3 regions of the Marinobacter sp. PE14 genome follow, and region 2 is predicted to be linked to each of the others. Evidence: predicted binding sites of a transcription regulator. Region 2 holds the regulator's gene; each other region holds the start of a gene.
What was found. Region 2 encodes FliA, which starts transcription of late flagellar genes. Its sites were predicted from a motif close to CTAAAGTTTNNNNNNNNNNNGCCGNTAA; they were not measured.
Positions count from the first base shown of each region.

Region 1 (4,724 bases), on a different contig from region 2:
GTAACGGTTGAGAGTTCCTCTGCCGAGGCGGCAATATTGGACGCCCCTGACTCGATACTTCTTACCAATTCCCGGAGGCTGGTCACCATGGTCGCCAGGGCAGCCATCAGCCGGCCGATCTCGTTGGTGCCGCTCGCCTTGATATCCACGGTCAGGTTACCAGAGGCTACCTCGGAGGCGATGTTCACTGCCTGGTTAACGGGGGAGACAATGGCGCGGGTAATGAGGAAGGCCATCAGGATGCCGAGCACCAGAGCGATGCCGGTGGCGCCGAAAATCAGCCAGGATGCCTGCTGGCGGTCGGCTTCCATCTTCTTCGCCTGAAGTGCCCGGAGGTTGTTCGCCGATTCAATGGCACTCCTCGCCGTGCTGACCATATCATCCGACAGCTGCTCTCCCGCGTTTGTCAGATCCACAACCGCTCGGAATTCGCTGACATAGGTGTCGAGCGCCGCATTGATCTGTTCTTTTTCCTCGGCAGTGATCGCTGCTGATTTGAGTGGGCCCTGAACCCTTTTTGCATCATCCAGATATGCCTTAACGCTTGCATCGTCCTGTTCGATGAGGAACTTGCGTTCAGACCGGCGCATATCCTCGAAAATCGCCGAGGCAAAGAACAGTGAGCTGTGGGCCTTCAACGAGGATCCGAAGATGCGTGCGCTGGTCTCAAGGCGTTCAAGCGCTTCTTCGCGCTCACCGATGTTTGTCTCAACCTGCCCCATCAGCTGCTGGTAGTTTTTTACATCAGCCTGAATCTGGCTCAGCGTTTTGATGTCTTCCGGGGCTGCAAGCAATGGTCCGATATCATTGGTCAGCTCGAGGACCCGGTCGCCCTGGGCCTGGGTTCTGGTAACAGCCTGCGCTTCACCGGTCAGCAGGAAGTTTTTCTCTTCAACCCGGGCTTCGGTCAGGTTGGTGTTTACCTGCCCGAGCATGGCAACGATATTCGATCGTTGGCCGTAGCTTTCCAGGGCGCGGTCGCCCACCAGACCAACCAGGATGGTCAGAAGCAGCAGGATGGCAAACCCTCCGGCCAGCCGGGTCCGGATAGTCATGTTGCTGAAGAGGTCTGAAAAACGCATTGTTGCTTTGTCCCTGAACGATGTGAGATTGGCCGGCCCAACTTCGATAGCGCCTCTCTCCGGCCACGAGCCGGGGGAAGGGATTCTGATACGCAAGGAAGGATAAAGGTGCCTTTCATTTGACTTATATTAAGGCGGTTTACGGCAGGGTATTCCAGAACTTTACAGTAACAGATGATTACCGGCTGTTTTTTAACGTGATACGCAATGGCGGCGCGCCAGTTCCGATTGCTATCAGAACCAGCGCGGATGGCTACCACATAAGATCGTCAGGAATCTCGTAGCCTGCGTAAGGATCATCCTCACCCGCATCGTCCTGTTTGCGATCATGAAGTACTACCACGGCGCTCTCATCCCGCTCCATGATTTTCCGGGCAACGCCTTCAGCCACAATCTCGTAATTGTCGTTCACGAAAACAATCGCGAGGCGGCCGCGAGATAGCTGATCGACCATGGTGTCGTCCACGAAGAGCTTCTTGATCTTCTTGTCATGAACAAACTGGTAGGAGGTTTCGCCCCGGCTGCGATCCAGTCGATTGGTCTCCACCAACTGACGGATCTGGGCGTGGATGGCTTTTTTCTCGGCAGCGCGCTGGCGCTCCAGGTTGAGCTGCCGATCCCGTTCGGCTTTTTCTTCCCGAGCCTCGCGCGCCCGGATCTCGGCCTCGTTAACCTCGACAGCGCCCTTGGGTTGCTGCTTTCTTTTCTTCCGTTTTTCGCTGCGAATGGCTTTGGCCTTCTTCTCGTCGGCAAGGCCGGCCTTCAGCAATTGATCCTGCAGGGATGCCATCAGTAACTCCGTTCTTTCGTTGCAGATTCTGGTATCATTTCGGCCTAGTATACGCCCTCATTATTGCCTTCATAACCAGCTTCCGCTGATTCCGGGATTTTCTTCTATGTCTTCTTTTACTGACTTTGGCCTGTCCACTGCCATGTGCGCGAACCTCGACCAGCTGGGGTTTGCCGAACCCACAGAGATTCAGGCGAAGGCCCTTGCCCCGGGGCTGGCGGGAAAAGACATCATTGCCATGGCCAAAACCGGTAGCGGCAAAACGGCGGCGTTTGGCATCAGCCTGGTTGAACGGCTCAATCCCCGGCTGTTTGCGGTTCAGGCGCTCGTGCTTTGCCCGACCCGTGAGCTGGCAGACCAGGTGGCCAAGGCCATCCGGGAGCTGGCGCGGGCTCGGGACAATATCAAGGTGCTGACTCTGTGTGGTGGTGTTGCCATCGGTCCCCAGATCGGGTCCCTGAGCCATGGCGCCCATATTGTTGTGGGTACCCCGGGCAGGATTCAGGACCACCTGCGCAAGCAGACCCTCTCGCTGGCGCGGCTTAAAACCGTGGTGCTTGATGAGGCGGACCGAATGCTGGATATGGGTTTTCAGGAGGCGATGGAAGACATCCTGTCCCAGACGCCGCCATCACGCCAGACCATGATGTTTTCGGCGACCTGGCCGGCGCCCATCCGTGAATTGAGCAAGCAGTACCAGAAAACCCCGGTGGACGTTCGGGCCGAGGACACCGGCGACAACCCCGATATTGAAGAGTTGTTCTACGAAGTGTCGCCACAGTCCAAATCGGACGCCATCGTGGCGCTGCTTTCCGAGCGTCAGCCCGAGTCCTGTATCGTTTTCTGCACCACAAAACAGCAGTGCGACGACATGGCGGCGGAGCTCGGTGAGCGGGGTTTCTCCGCGCTGCCTTTGCATGGAGATCTGGAGCAAAGGGATCGAGACAGCGTGCTGGTGCGCTTTGGTAATCAGAGCTGCTCTATCCTGGTTGCCACCGATGTGGCTGCCCGTGGCCTGGACATAAAGTCTCTGCCTCTGGTTATCAACGCCGAACCTGCGCGGGACCCTGAAGTTCATACCCATCGCATCGGGCGCACCGGCCGGGCGGGGGAGCAGGGTCATGCCGTTACCTTCTGCACGCCGTCCCAAGGCCACAAGATTACCCGTATCGAGTCCGAAAGAGGCCGCAGCGTGACATGGGGAGACACGGAGAAACTTCTGGCGACGCCGCTGAAACCGGTCGTGCCCGCCATGAAGACCCTTTGCATTGCCGGTGGTCGCAAAGACAAGGTTCGTCCGGGCGATGTCCTGGGTGCCCTGACCGGGGAAGCAGGCCTGCCCGGCAAGGCTGTCGGCAAGATCGATCTTTTTGACCATCAGTGTTTCGTGGCAGTTGAGAAGTCGCTTGCAGGTAAGGCATTGGCCAGGCTCGAAAGTGGCAAGGTCAAGGGTCGGAAAATACGCGTTCGATATGCCTGAATGAGAATTGCTTCGTCTGTATAAATGCGTGTCTTTTCGGGCCGCGACGCTCGGAAACCCCGTATAGATTTTTGCATTCAGGTTGCCCGGGCACCCTGAAAACGGTAAATTACGCAGGATTTTGCCCCCCGAATTGTCGCGGAAGCGTGTTAGACCTTAGTCTAACTGGTCAGTCCGGGCAAAGATCGGGAGAAATATAAATCAATACAGGTAGCTGTTCGATATGAATGACCTGATGTCACAAGCCGTCGATCTGATGATTGCCGGAATGGGGTTTGTATTCGTGTTCCTCATTATTCTGGTGTTCGCGACACTCCTCATGTCCAAGCTCATAGGACGGTTTGCGCCGCCAGAGCCGGCAACCCCGGCCAAAACGCCACGTGCCAAGCCGAAGGCGCCCGCGTCGGTTGACCCTGACACCGCCGAGGCCATCAAGAAGGCGATTGCACAATTCCGGTCGCGCCACAAGAAGTGAACCGGTGAAAGACTAGAACCTTTAAACAGAAGGCTGACACGATGACTGACACAAAGAAACCGCTGGGGATTACGGACGTTATTCTGCGTGACGCCCACCAGTCCCTGCTTGCCACCCGTATGCGGCTGGATGACATGCTGCCTATTGCCGAGAAACTCGACAAGGTCGGTTTCTGGTCCCTCGAATCCTGGGGCGGCGCTACCTTTGATTCCTGCATCCGCTACCTGGGCGAAGACCCCTGGGAGCGCATCCGCGAGCTGAAAAAAGTCATGCCCAACACCCAGCAGCAGATGCTTCTGCGTGGCCAGAACCTGTTGGGTTATCGTCATTATGCGGATGATGTGGTTGACCGTTTCTGTGAGCGTGCCGCCGAGAATGGTGTCGACGTATTCCGTATTTTCGATGCGATGAACGATCCCCGTAACCTGGATCGCGCCATCAAGGCCGTTCGCAAGACCGGTAAGCACGCCCAGGGCACCATTGCTTACACAACCAGCCCGGTTCACACCATTGAGATGTGGGTTGAGCTGGCGAAAGAAGTCGCCGACATGGGCGCAGATTCTATCGCGATCAAGGACATGGCGGGTATTCTCAAGCCGTACGTGGCCTATGACCTGGTCAGCCGTCTGAAGAAAGAGCTGGACATCCCGATTCACATGCAGTGCCACGCCACCACCGGCATGTCGACCGCCACCGCTATCAAGGCTGCGGAAGCCGGTATCGATAACGTGGATACGGCCATCTCCTCCATGAGCATGACCTACGGTCACTCGCCCACGGAAGCCGTGGTTGCGATTCTGGAGGGCACTGACCGTGACACCGGCCTGGACCTCAACCTGCTTGAAGAAATCGCCAGCTACTTCCGCCAGGTGCGCAAGAAGTATGCGAAATTCGAAG
Region 1 covers NZ_JBQXNY010000004.1:83,160-87,883, forward strand. The annotation lists gene ACWJ62_RS13910 (methyl-accepting chemotaxis protein) at 1-1,082, opposite strand, end outside; gene ACWJ62_RS13915 (DUF2058 domain-containing protein) at 1,336-1,872, opposite strand; gene dbpA (ATP-dependent RNA helicase DbpA) at 1,979-3,352, shown strand; gene ACWJ62_RS13925 (OadG family protein) at 3,576-3,827, shown strand; gene oadA (sodium-extruding oxaloacetate decarboxylase subunit alpha) at 3,869-4,724, shown strand, end outside.
Region 1: a site for FliA is predicted at 1,221-1,248, ahead of ACWJ62_RS13910 (methyl-accepting chemotaxis protein). Genes of this name have one in related genera too.

Region 2 (4,724 bases):
TTGACAGCAGGCGTCGGAGAAACAGCCGGCGAAACGTGGCGAGAGACCAAAAACAGTATGAGCAGAGCACATCCGGTACAGGTGATAGCAGTTTCCGGCGGAAAGGGTGGTGTCGGCAAGAGTAACGTGTCGGTTAACCTCGGAATTGCCCTGGCGCAGAAAGGCCGGAGAGTGGTGCTGCTCGACGCCGACCTTGGGCTGGCCAATATCGATGTATTGTTGGGCATTACCGCCAACCGTAACCTCCAGGATGTTCTGGCAGGCGACTGTGATCTCAAGGACGTTCTGGTGAATGGTCCCGGCGGCATCAAGATTGTCCCAGCCTCTTCCGGTACCCAGAGAATGACCCAGCTTAGCCCCATGGAGCATGCCGGGTTGATTAACGCGTTTAGTGAGCTTGGGGACCAGATTGATGTTTTGATTGTGGATACCGCTGCCGGTATCTCCGAATCGGTTGTCAGTTTTCTCAGGGCATCCCAGGAGTTGTTGCTGGTGGTGTGTGACGAGCCCACGTCCATTACCGACTGTTACGCCCTGATCAAGCTCATGAACCGCGAGTACGGTACGAATCGGTTCCGCATTCTTGCCAATCAGGTCCGGAATGAGCAGGAAGGCCGGCATCTGTTTGAAAAACTGACCCGGGTCACCGAGCGCTTCCTCGATGTGGCACTACAATACGTTGGAATAGTCCCCTACGATGAGGCTGTGAAGAAAGCCGTTCAGCGACAGCGTGCGGTGCTGGATGCCTATCCCAGGGCGAAAGCTTCACTGGCCATCAAGGCGCTGGCGGACAAGGTAGATAGCTGGCCGTTGCCGTCCTCTCCCCGCGGGCATCTGGAATTTTTTGTGGAGCGGCTCGTCGAAGTCTGAATCGGATCCAGTCAAACAAAAAACCGGATACATGACATTGGCGAAAAACCTCGGAATCTATAACCAGTCAAGTGCGCAGAAGCCGGCTCAGCTCATTGAGCAGCACGCGCCGCTGGTCAAGAAAATTGCCCTTCACCTGTTGGCCCGCCTGCCGGCGTCCGTCCAGCTTGAAGACCTGATGCAGGCCGGCATGATCGGTCTGCTCGAGGCCGCCCAGCGTTACAGCTCCACCAAAGGTGCTACCTTCGAGACTTACGCCGGTATCCGGATTCGCGGTGCCATGGTGGACGAAATCCGCAAGGGTGACTGGGTGCCACGCTCTGTGCATCGCAACGCCCGTCGCATTTCCCAGGCCATCAAGGCCGTTGAAGATCGACTCGGCCGAGAAGCCCAGGACCAGGAAGTGGCCGAAGAGTTGGGTATGGGGCTGGCCGAATATCACTCCTACCTTTCCGATTCCAACAGCGGTCGACTTTTTAGCCTCGACGAGCTCAATGAATCCGGAGAGCTGCCGATAGAACAAACAGAGACGCAGGATAATCCCCTAGAGGGATTGTCCTCCGATGCCTTCCGGCGCAGCCTCGCTGAGGCGATTGAAGACCTGCCGGAGCGGGAAAAGCTGGTGTTGAGCCTTTACTACCAGGAAGAACTGAACCTCAAGGAGATTGGTGCGGTGCTTGGGGTCAGTGAGAGCCGGGTAAGCCAGATTCACAGCCAGGCAGCCCTGCGCCTTCGAGGCCGGCTCTCGGATTGGCGCCAGGAATCGGACAGCTGACAGCGTTCAGTCTGTGTCGGCAACGAGGTAGTCTGTAGTTTTTGGTAACCGATGCTTTACAACCGAAGCAAAGGTCTGACAATAAGCGGTTAAAACAGCGGCCTGCTAGACTTTGAACGCAAAGGTCAAACGAATTCCGGGTGTTACTAACTGGAGGTCCCATTGGACAAAAACATGAAAATCCTCATTGTGGACGACTTCTCCACAATGCGACGGATCATCAAGAACCTGCTGCGTGATCTGGGCTTCACCAACACCGATGAAGCTGACGACGGCAACACAGCGCTGCCAATGCTTAAAAGCGGCAAATACGATTTTCTGGTGACCGACTGGAACATGCCGGGCATGTCAGGCTTCGATCTTCTCAAGGCCGTTCGGGCGGACGAGAATCTGAAAACCCTGCCGGTATTGATGGTAACCGCTGAGGCCAAGCGCGACCAGATCGTTGCCGCTGCCCAGGCGGGCGTGAACGGTTATGTGGTCAAGCCGTTCACCGCTGCCGTGCTCAAGGAAAAGATTGAGAAAATCTTTGAAAGAATCCAGTAACCAGAGGTCGGATGGCTCTCATGAGCGATAGCAGAAAGAACCATCGGGGCCTTGAACCGGAGGTGACGGAAAAGCTCCAGCGGCAGGCAGCAGAACTGGCCGAGAGTGTTGATGCGGGTGATTATGCCAAAGCCATGACCCTGATCAATGAACTCAGCGAGGTCAGGGATCAGAGTCTGTATCGTGAGGTAGGGCGATTGACCCGGAGCCTGCACGAAGCAATCCGGAACTTCCAGATTGATCCCCGTAACGCCGAACAGCAGGAAGCACTGTCCATGATGACAGATGCCTCCGATCGTCTCGAATACGTTGTGCAGATGACGGGCGAGGCAGCCAACCGGACCATGGATCTGGTTGAGGAAACCATGCCGCTGGCCAATGCCCTCAGAGACGAGGCCGCCGCGTTGCGTGATGAGTGGCAGCGCCTGCGTCGCCGGGAAATGCAGCCGGCCGAGTTTCGCGAGCTGTACGGCCGGATTGATCGATTTTTCGCCAGCATGGCGACCGATGCCGACACCATGTACAGCAACCTGTCGGAAATACTGCTGGCTCAGGACTATCAGGATTTGACGGGGCAGGTCATCCAGAAGGTCACCGCCCTGGTGAAAGAGGTTGAGGAGCAGATGCTCAGCCTGGTGGTGATGGCCAGTCATGTGGACCAGCTCACGGGCACGGTGCACCAGATTGAAGAAAAAGAAGAGTCTGCAGAGAAGGGCGTCGGGCCCCAGATCAAGGCCGATGAGCGTGAAGATGTAGTTTCGGGACAGGACGACGTAGACGACCTGTTGTCCAGTCTCGGTTTCTGAACAATGAGGGTAACGCATGGCGTTTGATGCTGATGAAGAGATTTTGCAGGACTTCCTGGTAGAAGCCGGCGAGATCCTCGAAAAGCTGTCAGAGCAGTTGGTAGATCTTGAGCAACATCCTGACGACAGTGATCTGCTCAACGCCATCTTCCGTGGTTTCCATACCGTGAAAGGCGGTGCCGGCTTCCTTCAGCTTGAAGCCCTGGTGAACTGCTGCCATTCCGCCGAGAACGTCTTCGACATCCTGCGTAACCACAAGCGCAAGGTGGACTCCGAACTGATGGACGTGGTTCTCGAAGCCCTCGACCACGTCAATGCCATGTTTGAGCAGGTCCGCAATCATGAGGAGCTGACGCCGGCCCCGGACGAACTGATTGCCCGTCTGGACGCCCTGGCCCAGCCGGAAGGCGAGGGGGCACCTGCCGCTGCCGCTCAGCCTGAGCAGGAAGAGAGCGAACCGGCAGAAGACGGTGGCGACATCACCGACGACGAATTCGAGCAGCTTCTGGACGCATTGCAGGACGAAAAATCGGAGGAGGCTCCCTCGGCTTCAGGCGCCGGGTCGGCCGGCGGTGAACAGGAAAGTTCTGGGGACGACGAAATTAGCGACGACGAATTCGAGGCGCTGCTGGATCAGTTGCACGGAAAAGGGCAGTTTGCGGGTGCGCCAGCTGGCGAGGAAGAGGCCGTCAGCAAAGAAGACAAGCCGGCTGCCAAGGCGGAAGGCAGTGGCAGCGATGACCTGATCACCGACGACGAATTCGAGAAACTGCTGGACGATCTTCACGGCAAGGGCGGAAGTCCGACTGCGGGGGGTGAGCCTTCAGCCCCTGAAAAGCCCTCAGTGCCGAAAAAGCCTGCAGCTCCCAAACCGCCTGAATCTCCGAAAGAGCCGGCTACGCCGAAAGCAACCACGCCACAGCCCGAGAAGTCGAAGCCGGCCGAGAAGCCGGAAGCCAAAGGCGCGGCCGCACCGGCGATGCCTGCCCGCGAGCACGCTCCGGCAGCGGAAACGACGGTTCGTGTCGACACCAAGCGACTCGACGACATCATGAATATGGTGGGTGAGCTGGTGCTGGTGCGTAACCGCTTGCAGCGTCTGGGTGCCGAAAGCGAAGATGAACACATGCACAAGGCGGTATCCAATCTGGATGTGGTTACGACCGATCTTCAGTCCGCCGTCATGCAGACCCGCATGCAGCCGATCAAAAAGGTGTTCGGCCGGTTCCCCCGCGTTGTGCGCGATCTTGCCAGAAACCTCAAAAAAGAGGTGAACCTGGTGATGCATGGCGAGGAAACCGATCTCGACAAGAACCTGGTTGAAGCACTGTCTGATCCGCTGGTTCACCTGGTGCGGAATTCGGTGGACCACGGGATCGAAGCTCCCGACGTCCGCGAGAAAGCCGGGAAGCCCCGCCAGGGCATTGTTACCCTGTCTGCCGAGCAGGAGGGAGATCATATTCTGTTGTTCATCGAGGATGACGGGGCTGGCATGGATCCGGAGGTCCTGCGCCGCAAAGCCGTCGAAAAGGGTATCTACGACCAGGACGCCGCGGACCGGCTGACCAATTCGGAGTGCTACAACCTGATTTTTGCCGCCGGCTTTTCCACCAAGGAGCAGATTTCCGATGTCTCCGGTCGTGGCGTCGGCATGGATGTGGTGAAAACCAAGATTGGCCAGCTCAATGGTCAGTTGAGTATCGAATCCGAACTGGGCAAGGGCTCTC
Region 2 covers NZ_JBQXNY010000001.1:908,438-913,161, forward strand. The annotation lists gene ACWJ62_RS04345 (MinD/ParA family protein) at 58-870, shown strand; gene ACWJ62_RS04350 (RNA polymerase sigma factor FliA) at 902-1,645, shown strand; gene cheY (chemotaxis response regulator CheY) at 1,808-2,191, shown strand; gene ACWJ62_RS04360 (protein phosphatase CheZ) at 2,212-2,997, shown strand; gene ACWJ62_RS04365 (chemotaxis protein CheW) at 3,014-4,724, shown strand, end outside.

Region 3 (4,724 bases), on a different contig from region 2:
GATCGGGTTCTGAGCGAGTTCACTACCAACGTCTCTCTGTTCGAGGAATTGCTGAAAGATTTCAGTCACTTCATGGATCTTGATCGCCGACGTCGTGAGCTCGTCGAGCAACGTCTTCGGGATGCTGAAGAAGGGCGTGCTCGTCAAGAGCGGGCGTCCCAGGCGGCGGAAGGTCTGGTTCAGGAGCTGACAGAGCAGCGCAACGTACCTGAGCCGGTTGCCGGCCTCCTGAGCGAAGCCTGGACCCGATACCTGCAATGGGTTGTCCTTCGGGAGGGCGAGGACAGCGATCGGTGGCAGCACGCCCGGAACCTGACCGAGCAGCTGGTCTGGAGTGTGGATCCGCGCCCGGTCACTGATACCACCAGAGCAAATCTGCTGAGGGCAATACCCGCCATTGTAGACGACCTTCGCAAGGCGCTGCAGGAGATTTCCTGGGATCCGTTTGCCACCGACGCGGCCATTCGCGACCTTGAGCTCGCCCATGTGGACGTGTTCCAGCGGTTGGTGACGGCGCCGTCCCGACCGGAATCACCTCCGGAGCCAGAAGACCTGCCCGATGCAGAACCTGCTGCTAAACAGCCCATAGAGCCGCCTGTGGCTGTGCCGGCGGCCGAAGACGCTGTTAGAGCAACGCCTGCGCCGGCCGAGCCTGAAGAGCCTGCTGTTGTGGTCAGCGAGACTTCCGCGCAGGGGATCGCCGACACAGAGGCGGCGTCCGTGTCGCCGGAGTGGCTGCAAAAGGCAGAAAGCCTGCGTGTCGGTTCCTGGATTGAACTTGCCCGTGACGAAACCAGGGTGCGCTGCAAGCTCGCCGCCTTTATCAAGGCCACCGGTAAATACATCTTTGTGAATCGAAGTGGTGCGAAGGTCGCCGAGTACCTGCGTCAGGAGCTGGCCGCCGACATGGAAGCCGGTAAAATCAGCATGCTGGATGACGGCCTGATCTTTGATCGTGCACTGGAGTCGATCATCGATAACCTGCGCAACAGCCGCAAGGACTGATTCGTGGCAACCGTGGCAACTTTGTGATTCAATCAGAGGCTGTAATCCTCTGAAACTTTTGGAATTACTTTGCCCGATTCAGACGTTTTTTCCGAGCGCCTTACCGCTTCCGGTACCGATGGAAATTCGCTTCGTGATACCGGGCGGATTCCCTTCGCCCGCTGGACCCCTTCGCCGAATTTCGGGCCTCGTCCGGACGGAGCAGGCATCTCTCTTCTGGTCGTCCACAATATCAGCCTGCCTCCGGGCCGGTTTGGTGGGCCCGAAATAGAAGACTTCTTCTGTAATCAACTCGACCATTCTGCGCACCCCTACTTCCAGACCATCGAGGGCGTTCAGGTGTCTGCACACCTGCTGATCCGCCGTAATGGCGCTCTGGTCCAGTTTGTGAGCCTGCTTGATCGGGCCTGGCATGCGGGCCGATCGTGTTTTGAAGGGCAGGAGGAGTGCAATGATTTTTCCATCGGGATTGAACTGGAAGGAACCGATGACACCCCTTACACCACCGAACAATACCGCATGCTGGCGGAAGTGGCAGACCTGATTATGACGGCCTGGCCGGATATCACGGCTGGCCGGATTACCGGGCACTGCGATATTGCGCCCGGCAGGAAAAGCGATCCGGGGCCGGCCTTTGACTGGCAGTATTTCCGGTCAGCCTTGGAAATAGCCCGTGGATCGGGGAGGGCAGTCTGAATGGTATTTGTTGTGTTTCTTCTGGCCTACATGGTTCGCAGGCGTCTGGATTCCCTGGATATGCTGTCCGGTGACGAGGTCTGGCGCCGATGGTTCCGCAATGGCAGCCGGGTCAGGGCCGGCCATGAATCGGGGATTGCAACCGGGCTGGCTCTGGTTCTATTGCCGGCTCTGTTGCTGGGGCTTGCGGAATATTTGCTGGTGTCTTCTGGCTGGAGAATGGCGGCCTACCCTCTGGAGTTCCTGGTTCTGGTCGTCCTTATGGGCACGCCGGGTTGGCGACAGGTACTACGGGCCTATGCGGAGGCGTGGCATCGGGGAGACATGCAGTCAGCCTGGCATCACGTGAAAGATCTTCTTCCGGCCGAAGAACGGGGAGCCGCCCTGTCTCCCGAGGCCATGCATCTCTCCCTGTCCAAGGCACTGATGGTTTCGGTGTTCCAGCGTTTCTTTCTGGTGGCTTTCTGGTACGTGGTTGGCGGTATCGGTCTTGCGGTTCTGGCGCGTGGGCTGGTTGCGCTCGCCGAGCAATGGCCGCAGGCGCCGGCCAGGCCCAGGTTTGCAAAAATGGCCGACCTTGCCGGCTGGATTCCCGCCAGGCTTTTGTCATTAACGTTCGGAATTGCCGGAGATCTGGCCGGCTGGCTGCGTGAAACCCGCCAGACTCTGACCGGGGTCACCAAAAAAGCGGGAGACGTGCTCATGATTTCGGCCAACGGGTCGTTAACCGGGTATGCACTAGATCCAGCGAGGTTTTCCCGGATTCACCCGGATGAGTGGACAGCGTTTGGGGGGAGGAGTCTGCGAGCGGTAAGGGATCTGCTGAACAGAAGCATGCTGGTATGGATATGTATACTCGCCCTGCTGGTTATTTCCGGGGTCGTCTAGCCCAGATTTTATAAAACATTACAGTTTAACAACAAATAAAGCTTAAGTTTTTAAGACTTTAGGCGACAATATAAGAAAAGAATTAACGTTCAGTTGTTATTTGCCAGCACGAGGGTCCCTGTGAAGCAACTCATTAATCCTGCCATTGCCCTGATGAACCGGCTGCCGATGGTCTACAAGTTCAGTCTCATCAGCATTCTGTTCCTTTTGCCGATCGGTGGACTGTCATGGCTTGCCATTTCGGAGCTGAATCGCTCGGTTCAGACCATGACCCGGGGCGTCGAGGGTCTGGAGCAACTCCAGCAAGTGGACCGGCTGGTGGATGCTGCGATGGATTACCGAGACTATCGCTCACCGGCGATCATCAAGGATGAGAGTGCCATTACCGCAGTTTCCGAGGAAGCGGCCAGTGAGATTGATAGCCTGCTGGCGGCTCTGACCGCAGAAGAGCGCTCGTTCGATACGACGGGCTCCTGGGTTGATCAGGTCGAGAGCCTTCGCAAGGAGTGGGAGGCACTGCGGGCGGATGACAACTATCTGGGCAGCTTCGATCCGCAGTTCAAGTATTATCAGGAGTTCGTCCAAAAGGCACAGGCGCTGCTTTCGGCCACCATTGAAATCTCGGGTTTGGGGCAGGGGGCCTCCAGGGAAAACCAGTTGATTCTGGGCCTGGTCCACGACTCGCTTCCAGCTGCACGCACCGTGATTGGTCGGGCAAAATCCTACGGAATCTTCGCACTGGTTGAGGGGCAGGTAGGCTACGCCCTGAGCGAAACCCTGAACGAAATCTATGACCAGTTGACCAATCGCACCTCCTTGCTTTCACCGGCTTTGGCACTTGCTTCTGAAGCATCGCCGTCCTTGGCCGAGCAGGCAGGCAATGCCATTCAACGGGTTGATGAGAGTTTGATGGTGGTCCGGGACCAGCTGGACCTGAACGTGATAACGCCCATGCGTCTGGAAATGCCCTGGACCGAATACGACGATCTGATGTCCGCGCAGTTGGCCCATTACGATGAGGTCAAGACGGCTGCGTTCAGCGTGGTCGAGTCGAACCTGCGCGCACGGCTCGAGAGTGAAATCAACCAGCGTCGCCTGATCGTGGTTGCCCTGGTTGCCGTGCTGCTTGTGGTTGTCTATCTCTATATAGGCTTCTTCATGTCCGTGCGCACCGCCATCAACCGCTTCAGCGAGGCCGCGCGGAACGTTGCCGCCGGAGACATGACCACGCACATCAGTTTGCGTAACCGCGATGAGCTGGGCGAGTTGACGACGGAATTCAATAACATGACCGACCGGATTGCCGAGCTGATTCGCTCCGTCAGCCGGACCACGTCGGACGTCGACCAGCAGGCAACCCGGGTCAATGACACCGCAGCGGCCAACAGCGAAGCCGTGGCGCGTCAGATGGAAGAAAGCGGCCAGATCAATGAAGCCATGAATCAGATGGTTGAGGCGGTTCACGAAGTTACAGAAAGCGCGCACCGGGTTGCGGACAGCGCGAGCAATGCCGAGCAGGATACTGAAACCGGCCGGGGCGTGGTGGCCGGAACGGTTGAAACCATCAACAAGCTGGCGGGCGAAATCTCCGGTGCGGTGGAAGTGATCAACCGGGTCAGCAAGGACAGTGACAACATCAGTCAGGTGCTGGTCGAAATCAAGGCCATCGCCGAGCAGACCAACCTGTTGGCGCTGAACGCCGCGATCGAGGCGGCCCGAGCCGGGGAGCAGGGGCGTGGATTCGCGGTGGTTGCCGATGAGGTTCGCTCGCTGTCACAGCGCACGCACAAATCGACGGAAGAAATCGAAGGCATGATTTCCCGGCTCCAGAGCGGCGTCAAAGACGCGGTGTCGGCCATGACCAACAGCAGGGACGTGACTGAGGCAACGGTGCAGAAGTCTGGAGAGGTGACTGAGGCTCTGGACAGAATCGCCAAGGGCATCTCGGTGATCGTGGATATGAGCCACCAGATCGCCCAGGCCGCCGAAGAACAGTCTGCCGTCGCGAAAAACGTGAACTCTAACGTTGAACAGATCGGCGAGCTTGGCCAGAAAACCGCCGCCAATGCCGAACAAACGCTGGGTTCGTCCAGAGAAATGTCGCAACTGACAGCGTCGCTTCAGCGTCTGGTGGA
Region 3 covers NZ_JBQXNY010000004.1:62,444-67,167, forward strand. The annotation lists gene ACWJ62_RS13815 (DUF1631 domain-containing protein) at 1-1,005, shown strand, start outside; gene ampD (1,6-anhydro-N-acetylmuramyl-L-alanine amidase AmpD) at 1,075-1,701, shown strand; gene ACWJ62_RS13825 (histidine kinase) at 1,702-2,589, shown strand; gene ACWJ62_RS13830 (methyl-accepting chemotaxis protein) at 2,710-4,724, shown strand, end outside.
Region 3: a site for FliA is predicted at 2,631-2,658, ahead of ACWJ62_RS13830 (methyl-accepting chemotaxis protein). Genes of this name have one in related genera too.